DNA from 3 places in the Priestia sp. 3CA3 genome. Region 2 is predicted to be linked to each of the others. Evidence: riboswitches for the same ligand, from Rfam matches in the RefSeq annotation. Region 2 holds a riboswitch; each other region holds the start of a gene.
What was found. Region 2 has a riboswitch for cyclic di-AMP ahead of AC1VNJ_RS04060 (APC family permease). Riboswitches for the same ligand answer to the same signal wherever they lie in the genome.
Positions count from the first base shown of each region.

Region 1: linked by a shared signal. The riboswitch ahead of AC1VNJ_RS22780 (potassium channel family protein) and the one ahead of AC1VNJ_RS04060 (APC family permease) in region 2 are both predicted to bind cyclic di-AMP.
Region 3: linked by a shared signal. The riboswitch ahead of kdpF (K(+)-transporting ATPase subunit F) and the one ahead of AC1VNJ_RS04060 (APC family permease) in region 2 are both predicted to bind cyclic di-AMP.

Region 1 covers NZ_JBXENJ010000010.1:114,808-122,270, reverse strand. Annotated here, with positions in the region: gene AC1VNJ_RS22800 (S1C family serine protease) at 1-179, shown strand, start outside; gene AC1VNJ_RS22795 (peptidyl-prolyl cis-trans isomerase) at 176-1,078, shown strand; gene AC1VNJ_RS22790 (Lrp/AsnC family transcriptional regulator) at 1,367-1,822, opposite strand; gene AC1VNJ_RS22785 (carboxymuconolactone decarboxylase family protein) at 1,943-2,401, shown strand; cyclic di-AMP (ydaO/yuaA leader) riboswitch at 2,517-2,661, shown strand; gene AC1VNJ_RS22780 (potassium channel family protein) at 2,786-3,445, shown strand; gene AC1VNJ_RS22775 (TrkH family potassium uptake protein) at 3,449-4,768, shown strand; gene AC1VNJ_RS22770 (YjcZ family sporulation protein) at 5,096-5,176, shown strand; gene AC1VNJ_RS22765 (YjcZ family sporulation protein) at 5,366-5,452, opposite strand; gene AC1VNJ_RS22760 (tetratricopeptide repeat protein) at 5,626-6,123, shown strand; gene ggt (gamma-glutamyltransferase) at 6,533-7,463, shown strand, end outside.
Region 2 covers NZ_JBXENJ010000001.1:791,290-798,752, reverse strand. Annotated here, with positions in the region: gene AC1VNJ_RS04060 (APC family permease) at 1-1,730, opposite strand, end outside; cyclic di-AMP (ydaO/yuaA leader) riboswitch at 1,893-2,036, opposite strand; gene AC1VNJ_RS04055 (N-acetylmuramoyl-L-alanine amidase) at 2,228-3,268, opposite strand; gene glnA (type I glutamate--ammonia ligase) at 4,192-5,526, opposite strand; gene AC1VNJ_RS04045 (MerR family transcriptional regulator) at 5,610-6,017, opposite strand; gene AC1VNJ_RS04040 (methionine gamma-lyase family protein) at 6,200-7,462, opposite strand.
Region 3 covers NZ_JBXENJ010000002.1:296,816-304,278, forward strand. Annotated here, with positions in the region: gene kdpB (potassium-transporting ATPase subunit KdpB) at 1-242, opposite strand, end outside; gene kdpA (potassium-transporting ATPase subunit KdpA) at 264-1,925, opposite strand; gene kdpF (K(+)-transporting ATPase subunit F) at 1,950-2,036, opposite strand; cyclic di-AMP (ydaO/yuaA leader) riboswitch at 2,328-2,468, opposite strand; gene AC1VNJ_RS06345 (hypothetical protein) at 2,484-2,621, opposite strand; cyclic di-AMP (ydaO/yuaA leader) riboswitch at 2,694-2,836, opposite strand; gene AC1VNJ_RS06350 (undecaprenyldiphospho-muramoylpentapeptide beta-N-acetylglucosaminyltransferase) at 2,995-4,062, opposite strand; gene AC1VNJ_RS06355 (CHY zinc finger protein) at 4,240-4,575, shown strand; gene AC1VNJ_RS06360 (ArsR/SmtB family transcription factor) at 4,595-4,909, opposite strand; gene AC1VNJ_RS06365 (putative quinol monooxygenase) at 5,114-5,398, shown strand; gene nfsA (oxygen-insensitive NADPH nitroreductase) at 5,428-6,165, shown strand; gene AC1VNJ_RS06375 (hypothetical protein) at 6,259-6,696, shown strand; gene AC1VNJ_RS06380 (DUF4397 domain-containing protein) at 6,812-7,463, shown strand, end outside.

The DNA.
Region 1 (7,463 bases), on a different contig from region 2:
AATCAAAAGACGTGATTGTTGCCATCGATGGAAATGAAGTCAAAACATCCAGTGATTTACGTCAATATCTATACACAAAACGCAAAGTAGGAGACACGGTAAAATTAGACGTGTACCGAAATGGAAAAAAACAAACTATTTCTCTGAAGCTTTCAGAGCAGCAGGATAACAATGGATGAGTTCAGCACCGTTAAAGCTGCTGCTAGCAGTATTAACAGCGTTCGGATTTTTAACAGGCTGCGGAGGGAAGCATTCAAACACGATGTTTCCTTCTGTAGAAATTAGTCAGCTATCTTCTGCTAAAGAAGTGGCAGCGTATGAAGGAGGAAAGGTGACAGGAGCTGAATTCAATCGTTTTTTAGCAGTTGAAGGGTTCTTAAATCCCGATGCTCCGCTAAATGATACAAGCTACCGCAAAGAGTTGTTGCGGCAGCTTGTCATGCAAAAAATCTTAATTTCGCATCTAAAGACAAGTGACAGGGTACAGAAAAAAGTCGAGGATATGTGGAAACAAATCAAACGTTCATATGACGAAGATACAAGAAAACAAGGCTATGAAGTCTTGCACATTCGTTCTAGCGATGTAACTAAACAGCTAATAAATCAGTTTAAATTAGAAGAATATTTCCGTAAACAAATTACGTCTGATGAACTAGACGCTTACTATACACGTATTGAGAATGATGTAACGCGCGTATCTTTTTCGCAGCTAACTTTTACAACTTTACATGATGCTGAGACCGTTGCGGCTGAGCTGCAAAAAGGAACATCGCTTCAAGACGTTCAAAAAAAATATGCTGATGTCCAGACCATCAGCAAAATAGAGAATGATGATAATCTAAAGCTTTCGAATCTATCTCCCTCTTTTATAGATGTTTTAAAAAAACAGCACATCGGAGAGTGTAGTAAGCCCATTAAAATGGGTAAAGTCTATTATATTCTTATTTTAAAACAAAAAGATAAAAAAACGGAATCAGAAGTCAAAGAAGAAATGATGAAAGAACTTGTTTTGAATCATATCAACCGGTATATCCAGGATCAACTGCCAAGGTTTCACGTGACTTTCAACCTTAGGTAGTTCCCTTTTATATAGATTGATTGTTTTCAAAAAACAAGCAGGTAAAAGAGCTTTCTATTAATAGAGAGCTCTTTTACATTTTTAAGTAGACAGAAATGTCGGTACCTGATAGAATGAAGTTGTAAAACTTTCATTATTCGGAAAATTTATACCCTCCAGCTTTGGAGGGTTATTTTTTATGCTTTTGGACGAATAAAAGAGGCTAGGACAGAAGTAGTTTAGTGGAAAGAAGATCCGAACGATGAATCGTTCGGATCTTTTCGTTAGTACGGTGAACGTATGTTTCAATCACTTTTCATCTTTTAAATGACTCAATAATGCAGAAGACATCTCCACGTGAGAAAGGGCGATGTGTGAAATCGTTTTGGCATAAGGTGTAATTTCGTTAATAAATTGCTCGAGTACGTGCAGGTGAGGAAGCTGAAGCTTTGTAATGAAGCAAGCCTGTCCGGCAATGCGTTCACAGAATAAAGCATAGGGATACTGAGAAATAAATCGTTTAAAACGCTCGTGCTCTCCGTTTTTCATGGTTACTTCAATAAAACACGAGACGGGCAACTGCAGCTTTTCATAATCAATATCGATTGTATATCCTTTTATAATACCAAAGCTCTCTAGCTGTCTTACTCGCTCTGCCACTGAAGGAGGAGACAGGTTAATTTGTTTTCCTAGCTCTCTTAAGGAAAGACGGCTGTTTTGCTGCAGTGCCTGCAAAATCGATAAATCAATTTCATCAATTTTCAATTGAAAACCTTCTTTCATATTAATGTTTCATTTGATTAGTAACAGCAGATAATATGTTTTATTTGTTATCTGAAATCTCCATTTTTCTTACTATAATAATTAAAAAGGAGTGAGTAAAAAATGGCAAGAGTTTTGTTAACAAACGAAGAGGGAACAAATTTTGAAAAAGCACTGAATTTAATTCCAGATGTAAAAAGGTTGTATGATGAGCTATACGACAAGCTTTGGAACAGTGATATAGTAAAAAGAGAGACTAAGGAAAAAATCAGGCTTTATCTAGCAGGTGTTAACGGCTGTGAGACGTGTATGAGCATGTCATATGTAGGCGATAAGACGCTTAATCAAAAAGTGTTAAGAGAAAAAGAGCTGGAAGAAAAAGATCGACTGCTGTTTCGATTTATAGATGTATACCGAGTGCGTCCAAGGGATTTGACGGATGCTGATATGGATCAATTAAAGAAATTTTACAGTGATACGCAGCTATTAGAGCTTTTGGCCGTTATTAATTTGTTTGATCAATTTCACAAACTGATTGTCAGTTTAGATTTATATGATTTTTGCAGTTTGCAGCGCAAGTGATGTCTTCCCTAAAAATATCTTGACAGACAAAATCCACAGGAGTAAGATAGCTTTCGTGAAGTGAAACGTATCATGAATCGAATCGATTATTCTAAAAAATAGATCATAGACATTTGAATAAAAATCGCTTAATCCATTACGGAGCGGAGGACCCATTATTTACGCACATATTGTGCTCCGGGGTGAATCCTTAAAAAGGTAGGGTTACTCTTAAAACCCGAACCCGACAGCTAACTTCGCAAGCGTTTTGAGGGGGAAGAGTGTGAAAAAACACAGGAGCCTTCCTGTGTTTTTTTGCGCTTTTTTTAAGAAAAACATGTAATTTTTTAGAAAAAGTATAAGCTAAGAGAACACACAGCAGTTGAAGAAAGGAATAAATACATTATGAAAAAACAGTTTGCTGTATTGGGATTAGGTCGTTTTGGAGGCAGTTTGGTTGAAGAGTTTGCTAATTTGGATGTGGATGTGCTCGCTATTGACCGCAATCAGGAGGTAGTAAAGAAATATAGCAACTCAGCTACATATGTCGTGCAAGCGAACGCAATTGATGAAGCTAGCTTAAAAGGGCTAGGCATTCGTAACGTTGATCATGCTCTTATTTCGTTTGGAGACGATATTGAAGCAAGCGTGCTTGCAACGATGCTTTTAAAAGATATGGGCGTTAAGCAAGTATGGGTAAAAGCGGTGAATATGTATCATCAAAAAGTGCTGGAGAAAATAGGAGCGGACAAAGTCATTCATCCTGAGCGCGATATTGCGAAGCGGATTGCTCATCACGTGGTGTCAGAAAAGATCATTGATTACATTGAACTGTCAAAGGATTATAGTATTGTCGAAATTGTCGCTTCTAAAAAGCTTCATAATAAAACGCTGTTTGATTTGAACATTCGTGCCAAGTACGGCTGCAATATTATCGGCTTTCAGCGAAAAGACGGGGAAATGGTGATTTCGCCTACCGCGCATGAAATAATTGAACAAGGAGATATGCTGATTGTTATCGGACATAATCGCGATTTGAACCGTTTTGAAGAAGAAGGAGTTTAACTCATGAAAAAACAAATCATTAAACTAACTCCTCCGCAGCTGCTTGTTTCCATTTTTGGCGGAGGAATTATTATTGGTGCTCTTCTATTGATGATGCCTTTTTCTACTACTGAGCCAATCCGGTGGGTAGACGCCCTTTTTACATCTACTTCCGCTATGACAGTGACCGGCTTAGCCGTCGTAGATACAGGTACGCGTTTTACCGTCATCGGTCAAACGATTATTATGCTGTTAATTCAAATAGGCGGTCTCGGCATTATGTCATTTGCCGTGCTGATTTTTATGATGCTAGGTAAAAAAATTGGATTTAAAGAGCGTATGCTCGTTCAGCAGGCATTAAATCAGACGAGCGTCGGTGGAGTTGTGCTGCTAGTTAAAAGGTTGTTCATCTTTTCATTTTTAATTGAGTTTGTTGCACTGCTCTTTTTAGCGATACGCTGGGTTCCGGAATTCGGATGGTCTAAGGGGCTGTTCTTTAGCTTGTTTCATTCGATTTCGGCTTTTAATAACGCAGGGTTCGGACTGCTGTCTGATAACTTAGTTCAGTATGTAGGAGATCCTATTATTAACATCACGATTTCTTTTCTCTTTATTATTGGTGGGTTAGGGTTTACCGTCCTTGCTGATATGTGGGTGAAAAAATCGTATAAAAAACTAACGCTGCATTCAAAAATTATGATTATCAGCACGTTCGCCATTAACGTGATTGCCATGCTTTTTATTTTTTTCTTAGAGTACGGCAATTCGCATACGCTCGGAAATTTATCATTAGGAGACAAAGTATGGGCTTCTTATTTTCAAGCGGTAACAACAAGAACCGCTGGCTTTAATACAATTGATTTAGCTCATTTGCATGACGCAACGGTGTTTTTAATGGTTTTATTGATGTTCATTGGTGCAGGGAGTGCGTCAACAGGAGGGGGTATCAAACTCACGACGTTTGTGGTGATTGTCTTTTCTGTATGGGCATTTTTACGAAGCAGGGAAGATATTGTGCTGCTAAAGAGACGACTTCTTCCTCTTCATGTGTTTAAGGCACTAGCCATTACGATGATTTCAATTATGTTTGTGTTTGGGGCCATCTTCCTGTTAAATATTTCGGAAAACCTGCCGTTTGTAAAAATTATGTTTGAAGTTGTTTCTGCGTTTGGAACAGTAGGTTTATCGATGGGAGCGACTCCTGAACTTTCGTACTTTGGACGCGTGATTATTATCTTTATCATGTTTTTAGGAAAAGTGGGGCCATTAACGCTTGCGTTTTCATTATCTAAGCAAAAGCGTGAAGCCGTTCGCTATCCAAACGAAGATATAATGCTAGGATAGAAAAATCGCCTTCGATGAGGCGATTTTTTTATATTATTTATACGTTCAAGACATATAAGAGGTTACGCACAAAACAGTTGCGATGAATAAAAAGAAGGCAAAAACAAGAACAATGGGCAATTTGGAATGTCGGCGCATTAAAGCCCCTCCTTTTTTATAGTAAAAAAATCTCTTACTATATATAACGAAAGAAACAAAAATATGATTCACTTTTTTTGGCGAAATTTGAAGGTTTTTCTCATTGGAAAAATCCGCACCCCTGTCCTAAACATTTTGCCAAGCTGTTGCATACACTAAAAGCAGATAACAGGAAGTGAGGGATGGTACGTGGGAAAACAAAATTTTGCGTTAATCGTTGTGTTATTTGTTTTACTTGTTATTGTAGGTGCGTCTGGCTTTCGCTTTTAAACGTTAACTTTATTTGCGCATAGCCCCCGTCAAAAAGGGCATACTAGGCGGAAGTAAAAACCAAAAATTTCTTCAATATTGCCGAAAAATGAGTTCCTCTACTCATTCATCTAATCGGTATGTAGCCATGCGAAAGCATGGTTTTTTTTGAAATAGGAGAGGATGAATGATGTTCATCCTCTCTAGAAATTAGTAGTAGCAAGAACACCCTACGATTACTAATAGGATAAATAAAACAACGATAAATGAAAAACCAAAACCGCCTTTTGCGCCCATATGTGTAACCTCCTTTAATAAAAGTCTCTATATCCTATGTACTAATTGGGTTAAGTGATTGAGAAATTTGCCTATTTTTTAATGGTAACGTTTTTTGTGGAGAATGAAGAACACTTACTTTTTTCATTTGCGCAGAAATCCTTTATGATAAAGAGGAAAAGGAGGGCAAACAGGTGGGAATACATGCACAATACGTCATGAATCAGCTAGAAGAGGGAAAGTGGAAAGAGATCAAGCGCGAAATTCAACAAGAAATGAAGAAAAAACCTCAAGCATCTGATTTGTACTGTTACTTAGCCGTTTGTTTAGCAAAGCAAATTGAAGAATCAATTATCTTTGAAAAAATGGTATTGAACTTAGAAATGGACCGGGCTCTTCATCAGGCATTAACATTAAATCCATCTTCAAGCTTGGCGCACTTCGTTCGAGGAATAAAATATCGGGAAACTCCGCTTATGTTTGGAGGAAATTACGAAAAATCGCTGTTTTATTTGCAGAAGGCGCAAGATCTTGGTTTTGAAGGGATTATGCTGCCGCTCGAACTCGCCAAAACCTATATTCAATTAAAAGAAATGGAAAAAGCGAAAGAACAAATCGCCTATGCTCGGGAAATCAACCCTACGCACGCGGACATTAAAAAAGTCGAAAACATGCTCCAAACAGGACGATGAATCTAAAGTCCTGTTTTATTTTTGATTTTCAGAAAACGTATGCTGATTTTCATAAAGGATTGTTTTTTATATAACAATAAGAATATTTATAAAAAATTTAAGAAGTGCATGTAAGTCGAACGACTTCTTAACTGCTAGATTTTCTACATTATTAGAGCGTTCAGTCTACATAGTTCCAAAAATAGTAAGAAACTATCAGCCTATGGATAAATTGTTAGAAAATATAGATAATTGTAAATGAATAGGGAGAAAAGTTAAACATGCGATTAACTAAAAAAGCAAAGGTATGATTTACTTTGCTTTTTATTTATACGCATATGTAAAAAATATCATAATAAACCAATTTATTCTTCATGAAATCCATCGTCTCAGGCGATGTGAAATAATGTATTTGAAGGAGGAGACCCAGATGAAGGTTATGAAGATGTTGGCTATTACGTTATTTAGTTTATGTTTAGTTGTCACACCAGCTGCTGCTGAAGTTCCGGGTGTCGACCATTCAATGAAACGGGGTGCTACACAAGGAATTGTAGCGGCATCTCACCCGCTGGCTGCTGAAGCGGGGAGGAAAGTGTTAGCTGAAGGCGGAAACGCTGTAGATGCGGCAGCGGCCATTCAACTATCTCTAAACGTTGTGGAACCGATGATGTCTGGTATCGGCGGCGGCGGTTTTATGATGATTTATGAAAAAAAGAAAGATAAAATTACGATGCTAGACAGCCGTGAAATGGCACCGGCTGATGTCACGCCTAAGCTGTTTTTAGATTCAAAAGGAAAAGTCATTCCTTTCAGTAAGCGTCACATAACAGGAAAAGCAGTTGGAGTTCCGGGCACGTTAAAAGGAGTAGAAACAGCCCTTGAAGATTATGGAATCATGGACTTATCAGATGTTATTAAACCTGCTATTACTCAAGCGGAACAAGGAATTAAAGTGAATTGGTCGATGGCTCAGTATATCGATGAAAATGCGGACAAGCTTGAAAGATACCAAACGGCCGGTAATGTATTTGTACCGAATGGCAAGCCGTTAAAAGAAGGAGATAAGCTTGTTCAGCCTGATCTTGCGAAAACATTAAAGCTTATTCAAAAAGAAGGGTCAGACGCTCTTTATAAAGGAGAAATTGGAAAAGCGCTTGTTAAAGAAGTTCAAAAACGCGATGGAAGCATGACCATGGATGATTTAAAAAATTATGTTGTAAAAGAACGCGAGCCGGTCAAAACAACTTACCGAGGCTACGATGTGGTTAGTGCGGCTCCTCCTAGCTCCGGCGGATTAACCGTGCAGCAAATTTTAAAGCTAATGGAAGGTTATGATGTAGAAAAAATGGGTTCCAATACGC
Region 2 (7,463 bases):
TTTTGCCAGCTTTTTTTCGTGATGAACTGCGGAATAACAACCGTAATAGCCATATTATTTTCACGGGCTTTTTCCTCAGCCATATCGATGAATCGAAACAGCGGACGCACAAGACTGCGGTATTGAGAATGAAACGTAACAATACGAATATCAGGCTGCCACTTTTCCCACTTCTCTTCCATTCTCTTTTCGCTTTCTCGGTCAAAAGCAACGTGCACCGCAATAACGGTATCACCAATCGTTCTTGCATAGTTCAATGAATTTTCCACTACCTTTGTCATTCCTGCTACAGGAACAATGACCACACTTCCTTCAAGCTTTCCAATCTTTTCTCCTTGCTTAATACGAAGCTGCTCTCCTACCGCTTCATAATGCGTATGAATGCGATGAAAAATATAAACGATAACCGGTAAGAAAACGAGCACGGACCATACTTGTGAAAACTTCGTTGTAAACAAAATGATTAGCACCGTTAAGGTAATGAGGGCACCAATTAAGTTAATGGTTAGCTTTCCTTGCCAGCCGGCCGGCTTTTCTCTAAGCCATTTGACAATCATGCCTGTTTGAGAAAGCGTAAATGGAATGAACACTCCAACTGCATAAAGAGGAATTAATTGTTCCGTCGCTCCTTTAAAGGCGACAAGTAAGACAATAGAAGCAATTCCAAGGGTCACAATTCCATTTGAATAGCCTAGTCGATCGCCGCGAATTTGAAACATTCTTGGCATGTATTTATCAGACGATAAGTTTACGGCAAGCAAAGGGAAAGCTGAAAAACCTGTATTCGCCGCTAGCACTAAAATCAGAGCTGTGGTACCTTGAATAAAATAATAAAATCCATTTCGTCCAAATACACTCGATGCAATTTGTGATACAACCGTTTCATCTGCTTTTGGAGAAATGCCAAGCCAATAAGCTAAAAACGTGATGCCAGAAAATAAAACGGCTAAAATACCGCCCATTAGCATTAATGTATGAACAGCATTTTTTGCACCTGGATCTTTAAAGTTAGGCACTGCATTTGAAATAGCTTCTACACCAGTCAATGCCGAACAGCCTGATGAAAAAGCTTTTAATAATAAAAACAAACTAATACCTGGCACCACGGTACCGAGAGATGTATGAAGCTCAGGTGAAACTTGACCTGTCACTATTTTGAAGAAGCCCACCGCTATTAACAAAATAAGAGCAATAACAAATAAATAAACCGGATAAGCTAAGACAGAAGCGGATTCTGTTACACCTCGTAAATTTAAAACCGTAATAAAAATCACCAGCAAACACGCAATTACTACGTTATAGTGATGCAGCGTTGGAAAAGCCGAAGTTAAAGCATCGGTTCCTGCTGAAACACTCACGGCAACTGTTAAAATATAATCTACTAACAGTGATCCCCCAGCGATAAGTCCAGGATTTTCTCCTAAATTGGTTTTCGAAACAATATAAGCTCCTCCGCCTTGCGGATACGCATAAATAATTTGACGATATGAAAGAATTAAAGCCGTCAGCAGCACCAATACCCCAATCGCAATTGGAATCGAATACCAATAGGCAAGCACGCCCACTGTTGCAAGGACAATCAAAATCTGTTCTGTTCCATAAGCCACTGAAGATAAGGCATCTGATGATAAAATAGCCAGCGCTTTAAGCTTACTAAGCTTTTGATCGCCTAACTCTTTTGTTTTGAGCGGCTTTCCAATCAATAATCTCTTGAGAACTGAATAGTTCACGTAATTTCCCTCCGATGATTGCTTAGCTACTATTCACTGTTCGTTGCTAAGCTCCGTTACAAGTTCATGAATAAGTGATATTATCCCTAAAAAATACCTTTTTATGTTAAAAAAGCGCACAAAAAAAACACTAAGGGTTCTCAGCGTTTTTACACAGCTTAAACCTCCTCTCCAAAACGCTTATGGGGTTAGCTGTCGGATTCGGGCTATGAGAGTAGCCCTACCTTTTTAAAAAAAGGATTCACCCCAAGTGACAATGCACAAATTTGGGTCCCCCACTTCTGACGAATTAAGCGATAACAGGTCAATATAATTTTCGGTTAAAGAGTATGATCGATAACATGTTTCTTTCATAACTATCCTTTGTTCTTAGATAATATACTCCCGTACAAATGGTTTGTAAAGCATTATTTTACGTAAACGATAAAATAGTACTTAAGGCGCTTTTAAGGGGAAAACGAAAGGCCTTCTGCCTGCTTACAGAAGACCTGCTTTCTTTAACTTTTTGCTTTTAAAACGGCTGCTAGCTTGTTTTTCGTTTGAGGACCATAAATGCCATCTACATCATAAGGAAGATACACAAGCTGAAAACGTCTGACTGCATCTTTCGTTTGTACTCCATATATTCCGTCTACTGACCCTACTTTAAAATTAACCGCGTTTAATGCTCTTTGAAGCTGTTTCACTGCTTCTCCAGAATCGCCTTGTTTTAAAATTCCATTTGGAAGTGGATATTGTTCAGAAGGTGGTGTTGGAGTAGGTGTTGGTGAAGTTCCTGAAGGAATAACAATTGTTTTTCCAACCTGTAGTGTTAAAGGATCAGAAAGCCCTGTATTCGCTTCTTGAAGCTCCTGTACTGTTATGCCGTACTTCTGTGCAATACTGTACAGCGTATCTCCTTGCTTAATTGTATACGTTTTTTCACCTGGTTCAGAAGGTGATGGATTTGGTGTCGGTGTTGGAGATGGCGATGGATTTGGAACTGCACGACGAGGTAAATTTAAATATACGGCAATTCCTTTTGCATACGATTCACCCATGCTTTTTAAAAAAGCTTCATTTTGAAGAAGTGCTGCATCGGCGCTCCTATCAATAAAAGCTATTTCAGTTAGTACTGCAGGCATATTTGTTAAGCGAAGCACCGCATAATTGGCCGATTTTCGTCCACGATTCGGATGATTATACGACAGCAGCGTTGGCTGTACTTGCCCGTGCACAATCGATTGAAACGTTTTACTAGCATTGCTAGCGCTTCTATAAACATAATCTTCGTATCCTGTTCCTCCACCGGCATTTACGTGAATAGACATAAATGCATCTGCTCCCCATGAATTAGCTTGAGAAGCGCGCTGAGATAACGATAAAAAAGTATCTGTGGTACGGGTGGTTTTAATCGTAAAGTCACTGTAAGTGCTATTTAAATAGCTTATTAAATATTGTTGAATTTTTAACACTAAGTTTTTTTCATACAGTCCATTCGCTCCAACTGCTCCTGCATCTGCCCCACCATGTCCTGCATCAAGATAAATTTTTTTCATATTACTTGTCCCTCCTTATTGTTAACATATGCATGAGGGAAAAAAGTGCTACGTATACTAGCCTACTTAGTGAAAAATTACTAAAAAAGGAGATTGAGACATAACGAAATCACTTCAAACTCAAAACGAACAAATGGGATAAATGCGCTAGTATGGATGGCTTGTTACATCGCTGTTGAATTCCGTGCAAGGCTTCGCTTTCCGCGGGGGGGGCTGGTGAACCTCCTCGTCGCGTGCGTTACTGCGGAGTCTCACCTATTCCGCTTTTCCCGCAGGAGTCTTCGCCTGCCCTCCAATCAACTTCTAGAAGCAACTAAATAGATGAAATCTACGTTCATCCTACCAATAAAAAAATCCGCACAATTCATCGTGCGGTTCCCTCCTCCTAACATACTTTTGGTCCAGATTCTATTCTGGTTGATTAAATAGACCAGGAGGGTCTATTATTTATAACGTTAGGACCTATTTAAAAAGCAGAACGCCTACAACAATGAGAATAATCCAAATTGGAATGCTTATCAATATCCCTATCACTAAACCTTTAAAGAAATTTCCTTCTTTCATTTTTATTACATTCCTCTCCAACAGTATTTTCTAACGATACTATGATTGGCTGAAAACTCTCTGAAGTTATACTGAAATACAGTGCAGAGTGAACACATAAACAATCTCACTATCTGTTATACACTACTTTTACTTATAGATTCAATGAGACAAAAAGCTCATCCTTTTTGATTCATGTAAACAAATTCTTTCTTGTATGTAACAAAACAATAAAAAAGCTCCCTGTAAATTATACGACAGGCAGCTTTTTTATAAACAAGCTATATTATTCAATTTACGTATGTAGAATGTTATTTATTCATTGTGAAAAACAAAAAAGTCGGAGAGAACGTACAAACGATCTCTCCGACTTTTAAAAATTAATATTGGCTCATGTATTGGTCACGTTCCCAAGGATGAACTTGTGTACGGAACATATCCCACTCGATTTCTTTCGCTTCAACGAAGTGCTCTGCTAAGTGTTCACCTAATGCAGAAACCATCACTTCGTTTGATTGGAAGCTATCTAAAGCTTGAGCTAATGTTGCAGGTAAATCTACGATACCTTCTTCAACACGCTCTTCTTTTGTCATTACATAGATATTACGATCAATAGGTTTTGGAGCTTCAAGATTGTTCTTGATTCCATCTAAACCAGCTTTTAATAGAACAGCCATTGCTAAATATGGGTTAGCAGCTGGGTCTACGCTACGTACTTCAACACGAGTTCCTACGCCGCGAGAAGCTGGGATACGGATTAATGGGCTACGGTTGCGAGCAGACCATGCAACATAACAAGGAGCCTCATATCCAGGTACTAGACGCTTATAAGAGTTTACAGTAGGATTTGTTACTGCTGTAAAGCTGTGTGCGTGCTTGATGATACCTGCGATAAATTGACGAGCAGTATCACTTAGCTCTAGATTACCGTTCTCATCATAAAATGCGTTTTGGCCATCTTTGAATAACGAAACGTTACAGTGCATACCTGAACCGTTCACACCAAATAATGGTTTTGGCATAAATGTAGCATGTAAGCCATGTTTACGTGCAATTGTTTTTACAACAAGTTTGAACGTTTGGATATCATCACAAGCTTTTAATGCAGCAGCATATTTGAAGTCGATCTCGTGTTGTCCAGGAGCTACCTCATGATGAGATGCTTCAATTTCAAAGCCCATTTCTTCAAGCTCTAATACGATGTCACGACGGCAGTTTTCACCAAGGTCAGTTGGCGCTAAGTCGAAGTAGCCACCTTTATCATTTAATTCTAATGTAGGTTCGCCTTTTTCGTCTAATTTGAATAAGAAGAACTCTGGCTCAGGTCCAAGGTTAAAATCAGTAAATCCTAACTCTTCCATCTCTTTTAACACACGTTTTAAGTTATTACGTGGATCGCCATCAAACGGAGTTCTATCTGCATTGTAGATGTCACAAATAAAACGTGCTACTTTACCTTTTTCAGATGTCCAAGGGAAAATAACAAATGTATCAATATCCGGGAATAGGTACATATCTGATTCTTCAATACGTACAAACCCTTCAATAGAAGAACCGTCAAACATCATTTTGTTGTCTAACGCTTTTTCTAATTGACTTACTGGAATTTCAACGTTTTTAATTGTTCCTAAAATGTCAGTGAACTGAAGACGAATATATTTTACATTCTCTTCTTGAACTTTGCGGAAAATATCTTCTTTTGTGTACTTTGCCATCGTGTGATCCTCCCCTAAATCTCTATATAATATTTATAATCTATACCCCTCATATACGAACGGCATAAATATTGATAACTTTATTAATGAAAGAACCTGGACATATCTCCTTGATTTAAAGTTGCTCGATTAAAACGGCCTGCTTGCATAAGTTCTGCACGAAGCATTTTTCGCAACTCATCGTCCGTTAATTCTGGCTTTGCTGTTTCTGCCACAACTTTTTCTTCTTGCTTATGCCCTTTTTGCTCCTTTTGAAGATGAAACAGCTGTTTTACACCTGCTAAGTTTACACCTTGTTCGATTAGATCGCGGATTTCAAGCAGCTTATCAACATCGTTAAATGAGAATAGTCGTCGATTTCCCTCTGTTCTTACCGGTGCAACTAATTCATGTTCTTCATAGTAGCGAATTTGGCGAGCAGACAACTCAGTTAACTGCATCACAATTCCAATCGGGAAAAGTGGCGTATTTCTTCGAATGTTGTCACTCATTTCAGTTCCTCCTTTGGATTAACTATTTACATTGTATGCTATGTTAGTTCACCTGTCAACCGAATGTTAGTAATTCTAACATAAATTTTTCTGAACATTTTTTCTATACAAATAAATAGCACTTCGTTTATTTTTATAGCTTATTTTTTTACTTGTTAACGGGGAGAAATAATCTTTCTATCTTATAAAAGTTCTTTTGTCAGTAATTGATCTACCGCCATGCATATTGCTACTTTTACATGAGCATACGTTAATCCGCCCTGCACGTAAGCGACATAAGGCGGCCTGATAGGACCATCTGCCGTAAGCTCGAGGCTCGCTCCTTGTATAAACGTTCCTGCTGCCATAATCACATCATCTTCATACCCTGGCATATAAGCAGGATACGCCGTTACGTGTGAATTAATTGGCGAAGCGAATTGAATTGCCTGACAAAAAGCCACCATTTTATCGCGGTCATCAAACTGAACAGATTGAATTAAATCTGTTCGTTCACTGTCCCACTTCGGTTCACTTTGCATACCAAGCTCTTCAAACATAGCGGATGAGAAAACCGCTCCTTTTAAGGCTTGACCTACTACGTGCGGCGCCAAGAAGAACCCTTGATACATTTCTTGCAAGCTATACAGCGTCGCTCCAGCTTCTGCACCGATTCCAGGAGTTGTCATTCGGTATGAACAAGCTTCCACTAGGTCTTTTCGTCCTGCAATATAGCCACCGATTTTAGCGAGACCTCCACCAGGGTTCTTAATAAGCGACCCCGCCATCAAATCCGCTCCTACATGCGTTGGCTCGATTGTTTCTACAAATTCACCGTAGCAGTTGTCAACAAATACAACAACGTCAGGCTTAATGCTCTTTACAAACGAAATCATTTCTTTTATTTGAGCGACTGTAAAAGAAGGACGAATGCCGTACCCTTTTGAACGCTGAATGCCTATCATCTTTGTATGCTCATGAATAGACGCTTTCACTTCTTCAAAATCCACTTGACCTTCCTCAGTTAAATCTACTGATTTATAGCTAATGTTATATTCTTTTAAAGAACCTACACCGCTTCCTCGTATGCCAACGATTTCTTCAAGCGTGTCATAAGGCTTTCCAGTTATATATAATAGTTCATCTCCAGGACGCAGTACACCAAACAGCGAAATGCCGATTGCATGCGTGCCTGAAATAATTTGCGGACGCACTAGACATGCTTCTGTTCCAAAAACGTCCGCATATACTTTCTCCAACGTATCGCGGCCTAGATCGTCGTAGCCATACCCCGTTGTCGGATTAAAATGTGAATCACTCACTCGGTTTTGCTGAAAGCTTTGCAGCACTCGAAATTGATTTGCTTCAATACGCTCGTCAATTTTCTCATGTACGGGCTTAATCTGCTTTTCTACTTTTGCAGCAAGTTCCCGAATGCGTGCCCCGTTTTTTAACTGATCAAACATC
Region 3 (7,463 bases), on a different contig from region 2:
AACCCTGTGCTTACTGTACTTTCTCCGAAAAGGTCCGGAACAACGGCTAAAAAAAGCGTAATTATAAACCCGATTTCTACTACGAACATGATAGGGTTTTTTATCATCGTTCTTGGGCTGAGCTTGATAAAAGCCTGCTTTACTGATTGAATAAAAATCGATGAAGCTTGTGTATCTACAGAACCTTGAATATGACTGTTGCGATCCAATTCAATATTATTTGCAAAATTCCGTTTATTCATTATGATCCTCCGCTTTCTTGATTACAGTGTTAAATACTCAGCAACCGGCCCAAGCACAAGCACTGGGAAAAACGTAAGTGCTCCTACAATAACGGTAGTTCCAATTAAAATGCCGCTAAATAAAGACGTATCCGTTTTAAATGTTCCAGGTGTTTCGGGAACAAGCTGTTTGGATGCTAGTGAGCTCGATACCGCCAGCATTGTAATTAGTCCGAAGTAGCGTCCAATATACATAACAATTCCCGTAGAAATGTTCCAAAACGGCGTTGCATCACCGAGTCCTTCAAAGCCGGATCCATTGTTTGCTGCTGACGACGTAAATTCATACAGTGCCTGACTTAACCCGTGAAAGCCTGGATTTGATATACCTTCCATTCCTAAATGAGTGGTAAGTGCTACAGCTGTTCCTCCTAAAATTAGCAGCGGTTGCAAAATAAGCGTCACGGCGATTAGCTTCATTTCTTTTCCTTCAATTTTTTTACCTACGTATTCTGGTGTTCTTCCAACCATTAAACCTGATAAAAATACGGCGATAATGACGTACATCATGACATTCATAAATCCTGCTCCGACACCGCCAAATACGGTATTTAACATCATATTTCCAAGCGTTAACAACCCGGTAAGAGGCGTAAGAGTATCGTGCATGGTGTTGACTGCACCTGTTTCACTTGCTGTCGTCACGATGGCGTAAAGCGTCGACATGCCGACACCAAAACGGACTTCTTTCCCTTCCATATAACCGTTCGCTTCATTTAAATGAAAAGCATCAAGTCTTGGATTGCCGCCCCACTCTGTTACGAACGCTGTACTTAAAATAACGATAAACAGCATACTCATCGCTACAAATAAGATGCGGCCTTGCTTACGCTGTCCGATCATTTTTCCGTATGTGAAAGGAAGTGCTGTTGGCAATAACAGCATAAGGACGATTTGTAATACATTGCTCAACGCGTTAGGATTTTCAAATGGATGAGCTGAATTGACACCAAAAAATCCCCCTCCGTTGTTTCCTAGCTCTTTAATTGAAAGAAAAGAAGCAACTGGTCCCCTTGCTATTTGCTGTGTTGCCCCTTCTATTGTATGGGCAGTAACCGTTCCGCTTAACGTTTGAGGGACACCTAAAAACATAAATAAAATGCCTGTTATAAAAGCGATAGGAAGTAAAATACGCGTAATTGACTTTACAAAATCAACAAAAAAGTTTCCCATTTCTTTCCCTGCCAGCCCACGAATAAAAGCGATTGCTACTGCAAGTGCCGTTGCTGGTGCAGCAAACATCATAAATACAATGGCGGCCATCTGCGAGAAATAGGACAAACCTGATTCGCCGCTGTAGTGCTGCAAGTTCGTATTTGTCATAAAACTAATGGCCGTGTTAAAAGCAAGTGCCGGATCCATTCCTTTGATGTGGCTTGGGTTAAACGGCAGTACCTCTTGAAACCGGAAGATAAGGTACACCACAAAAATCATAAACGTATTCGCCAAAACAAGAGCAAATGCATATTGCTTCCACGTCTGATTAAGCCCTTTAATTCCTGCTGCTTTAAACATCACCGTTTCTATCTTTCCTATCAAGCTAGTGTTTTTATCGTTTGAAAACACATTCGCTATATAAATACCTACGGGCTTTGCAATAAGCGCTACAAAAACAAGCAGCAGCGCAACTGATAGTAGAAAAATCCCCACTTTTTATTCCTCCGCTTATTAAAATTGTTCTGGATTTAACAGTACATATACTAAATAAATTAAAACGAGAACTGAAATACCTAACAAAATGAACGACACGTTCACTTCTCCTCTCTTTCATCTACTACATGAGACGACCAGCAAATAATTCCGTACATAGCAGCTGTTAATATGACAAGCGTTCCAAGCATGATCATATCCAAGTTGCTCCCTCCTAACTGTTTCCTAACAAAAATGATAGCTTCTAAGTTTAGTGACGGTTTCTTTTCATAAAGCATCACGTCCAAAAAAGCTAACCGTGAGACGTGCTGCTGATTTTTCCCACTAAAAAACCGCAGAAGAGAGTTCTCTTCCGCGGTTTAATGCACGACAAATAAGCCGTGATTCACACGAATTTTTTACTCCCAAAACGCTTACGGAGTTAGCTGTCGGATTCGGGTTATGGAAGTAACCCTACTCAGTTAAGAGATTCACCCCTAGTACATACGTACAAAATATTGGGTCCCCCGCTCATAATTGATTAAGCGTATCTTTGTTATTTAATTTTTAGACTTAATAATAGTTTTTACTGCTGCGTTTAAAACTTTGATTAGCTAACGTAGACAAATAGCGGTTTGCTAGATCAAAAGATTGCTGATCGCACATGGCCCGATATTCAATCATTTGAATCATTTGCTTAGATAAATGCATCCTGACGCTCCTTTCACCTATATTTTGAAAGGAGCGTACTATCCGCTGTTATAGAAAACGACCACGATTACACCATCCTCTCTCTTAACGCTTACGAAGTTAGCTGACGGGTTCGGGTCAAGAAAGTAACCCTACTCAATTAAGAGATTCACCCCTGATAATTGGGTCCTCCGCTCTTTCCTTCTCTTTCAGAAAAGACTCAGCGTTTCACAGTGGAACGTTTCATGAGAGTAATCTTACTCCTGTTAAAATTTACTGTCAACAACATTTTTTGAAATTTTAAAAGCTTTATTTTTCTATATTTATTCATTATTTTAAAATAATAATTTCAGAAGAAAAAAGCGTTCTTATCGAGGAGATAAGAACGCTTTTTTTAGCTCATTTTCTCAATTTCATTTACAAGAATTGAAATGGCATCCGTTTTTGTTGCTTCACGCATTGTACGCTTCATCGTACTTGCCTGCTGCTGAAGCTCATTTACTTCACGCAAAAACAGTTCTTTTGTTAACTGCTCTTCTTCTACAACCATACAGTAGCCTTTTTTCTTAAAGGATTGTGCATTTAAAATTTGATCTCCGCGACTCTGTGCTTTTGATAAAGGAATAATCATCATCGGTTTATGAAGAGCTAAAAACTCAAAAATGGCATTGGATCCGCCGCGTGTAATCACATAATCAGTTGCCGCTAGAACATCAGGAAGCTGTTCGTTTACGTATTCTAACTGACGGTATCCTGACTCTTTTTCAAGGCTTGTATCAATATTGCCTTTTCCGCAAAGGTGTACAATTTGGAATTTCTTTTGCAGTTCAGGCAAAGACTCTCGAACGATTTCATTAATACGGCGTGCTCCTAAACTTCCGCCCATAATCGTTAAAATGGGGCGCTTATCATAAAAGCGTAGCCAGCTTTCCCCGTTCGCTGCGCTTCCGCTAAATAGCTCTTTTCGAATAGGTGAACCAACAACCTGCACTTTTTCTTTTGGAAAGTAGTTTGCGGCTTCATCAAAAGAAGTAAAAATTTTAGTGGCAAATTTCTGCGCAATTTTATTTGCCAGTCCCGGTGTTAAATCACTTTCATGAATGAACACGGGAATGTTTAAAGATTTAGCAGCCATTACAACAGGAACTGTGACAAAACCGCCTTTTGAAAAAACAAGAGAAGGCTTTAGTTTTTTCAGTACGCGACGCGCATCGCCAACCCCTTTTGCTACTCGAAATACATCTTTTACATTTTCCATATCTACGTATCGACGCAGCTTCCCGCTTGAAATCGCATGATATGGAACGTTTAATTTTGTAATTAATTCTTTCTCAATACCATTGTGAGAACCGACATAATGGATATCCCATTTTTCACTGTCTAATTCTTTCATAATGGCAATGTTTGGCGTTACGTGCCCCGCTGTTCCGCCTCCGGTAAAAACGATAACTTGCTTACTCATTTTTTCTTCCTCTCTTTACTTCACTTAATCGATCTGTTTTGACATCAATTTTTATCTGATCTTTTTAGCATGCAATCTGACATGTAAAACGATGGTTTTATTATAGCATTTTTCTTTTTACATATGTATGATAAGGCGTATAAAAGCATGCTATACTTTTCATAAGGAGTGATGATAATGAACAAATCTGTACCTGCAGTAAAAGGTGACACAGTGGATTCCGAAACGCGCTGTACGCACTATCATACGGATAAAGATATTATTGCAATAAAATTTTATTGCTGTCATACATATTATCCATGCTATCAATGTCATAACGCACATGCGGATCACGACATTAAAAGATGGCCAAAATCTATGTTTAATGAAAAAGCTATTCTTTGCGGAGTATGTAAACATGAGCTCTCAATTAATGAATACTTAACCTGTAACTCGACTTGCCCTCACTGTCGTTCTTCTTTTAATCCTGGATGCAGCCTGCATGGACACATTTATTTTGAACAAAAAAGCTGAACAAAACATCGTTCAGCTTTTAAAATAATTGCTCATCTATATTTATAATGGAAGGAAGCAGACCTGGGAACAGTTCCTCAAGTTCTTCTAAACGCAAGGAATAATAGTGCTGCGTACCTTCTATACGTAGTTTGATAATTCCAGCTTCGCGAAGTACTTTAATATGATGTGATAGCGTTGATTTTGATACATTTAATTTTTGATAATACGAACAGGTCTGCTCCTTTCTTGTCGCTAAACACTGTACAATTCGCAGCCGGTTAGGATCACTCAATGCATGTAAAATAGGCGTTAATTTAATTTCAGATTTCGGTGGTTGATAAGGTTTTCTCATGCTTAAAATATAACACAGCTTCTTTTGTGTATCAATGTTCGATAACTTTCGAACTAAATTCCTTGCACTGTTATTTAATCGGTGTTATAGTTTCATTGTTCGATGATATTCGAACTTATCTTCATTTTAATCGTAAATTGAATGAAAGATTAAAAACAAAACAAATAATATAAAGCACCATCATTATTAAAGGAGGAATCACCCATGATTCATTTACAAGCTTCAATGAAAGTTAACCCAGCAAAAAGAGAAGAATTTTTAGAAAACGTACAAGAACTAATTAAGCATTCTTTACAAGAAGAAGGAAACAGCAACTATCAACTATTTGAAGATGCTTTTACACCTAACACATTTATGATGATTGAAGAGTGGAAAAGCGAAGAAGCAATTCAAGCACACAATAAATCAGCTCATTTCCAAAGTTTTGTAGCATTTGCTCAAACTGGCGTACTTGTAGCACCTTTAGATGTAAAAACATTACAAGGCTAAAAATAACTTCTTTGAAAGGATGACGCATCATGAATGAAGCAATTCGTACAATTCAAGATCATCGTTCTATCCGTCAATATACAGACGAAGCAGTAAGCGACGAGCATTTAGATACAATTATTCAATCTGCTCAGTCAGCCGCTTCTTCTATTAACGGACAGCAAGTAACTATTATTAGCGTCCAAGATAAAGAAAAGAAGAAAAAGCTTTCAGAGCTTGCAGGCAACCAAGCGTGGATTGACCAAGCTCCTCTATTTTTAATCTTTTGTGCAGATTTTAATCGTGCTAAGATTGCAGCTGAGCTTAACGATGCGCCTCTTGGTGTAACCGATGGACTTGAGTCAATTTTAGTGGGGGCAACCGATGCTGGAATTTCTTTAGAAGCAGCAACAGTTGCAGCAGAGTCACTCGGTTTAGGTACAGTACCAATCGGCGGAATTCGCAGAAAGCCACTAGAAGTCATTGAGCTCCTAGATTTACCGGAATACGTATTCCCAGTAAGCGGTCTTGTCGTTGGACATCCGGCAGATCATTCTGCGAAAAAGCCTCGATTGCCACAAGCTGCTGTGCACCATCGTGAAAGCTATAATCATGACTTAAAGTCATTGATTCAAGACTATGATGCTGAAATGGCAGAGTATATGAAAAAGAGAACAAACGGTGCAGATGACCGCAACTGGTCACAAACTGTATCCGCTATTTACAAAACCATTTATTATCCAGAAGTTCGAGCGATGCTTGAAAAACAAGGATTTAAATTCGAATGATCAAAAGCTGCGATGTTCATCGCAGCTTTTTTTATCTACTTTAACAGCGTCTTGAATAGACTAAAAGTAATACTCGATAAATGAGGTGTTTGGATGGAGTTTATTTTAATTTGTAATTTTCTTTTAGGTGCAACGGCAGCGTTTTTATTGGTGCCGGCTTTTACAAAAAAGAACACCCTTCACGTGACTTTGCTGTCTCTCCTTTTCCTCCTTTCAATTGTTCCAACCTTTCTTCTCGCTAATCCACATATCGGCGTTTTACCTTGGGCTATTCGAGACGGTCTTCTATTGTTTTCCGCTTTCCTTTTCTTTTATCTAACCTTCACTTTAAGCAGATGGAAAACACTTTTGTTTTTTCTTCTCCTTTTACTGTCAATTGCTCCTCTTGCCTACGTCGTATATGATGACTTCACGCATACGTATATAGATGCCAATATCGGACTTGGCCTAGGCTTCTTATTGACGTGGCTCTTAACAACCTTGTACAATATTTTGGCTATTCTTCGATTTTTCCGTCAGAAATCTCAGTAAACACGTTAAAAGTTAACAAACAAACGAATAGTTGATTTTATTTAGTATACGCTAACAACTGCACAGTCCTTCTCTTTACATAAAGCTGTGTATACTAAAAAAGGAGTGATACTTGATGAAACGACTATTCGTAATGGTAGCAGTGATTGCCTTCTTGGCACTTAGCCGCATGTTAGTATTTGCCGCTGAAACACCTCCTGCTGCAGATGAGCGACCAGCTCAAAATGCAGAAGTTCGTATCGTTCATGCTTCACCGGATGCTCCAGCTGTAGACATTTTTGTGGATGACAAAGCTTTAGTAGAAGGAGCAAAGTTTAAAGATGTCTCCAACTCCCTGCCTTTGTCAGCTGGTTCTCATAAAGTAGAAGTATACGAAGCGAAGACAAAAGGAACAAAAGATTCCATCATCGAAGCTACCCTTGTTGTAGACGGTGGAAAATCGTATACAGTAGCCGCTGTAAATAAAGCCGAAAATCTTGAACTGCAGGCTTTCACGAATAATAAGCAAGGGATGGATGGAAAAGCAAGCTTACGTGTTGCTCATTTATCTCCTGATGCTCCTGCGGTAAACGTAGGTCCTAAAGGGGCTGCTCCTTTATTTAAAGATCTGTCTTTTAAAAGCATTTCAGGTTATCAAATAGTAAATCCGGGTTCGTATGATTTATCTGTTTCCACAGCAGACGGAAAAGAAATACTAAGTCTTCCTGGAACAAATCTTCAAAGCGGTAAAAACTATACGGTTCTCGCAGTAAATACTGCTGATAAGC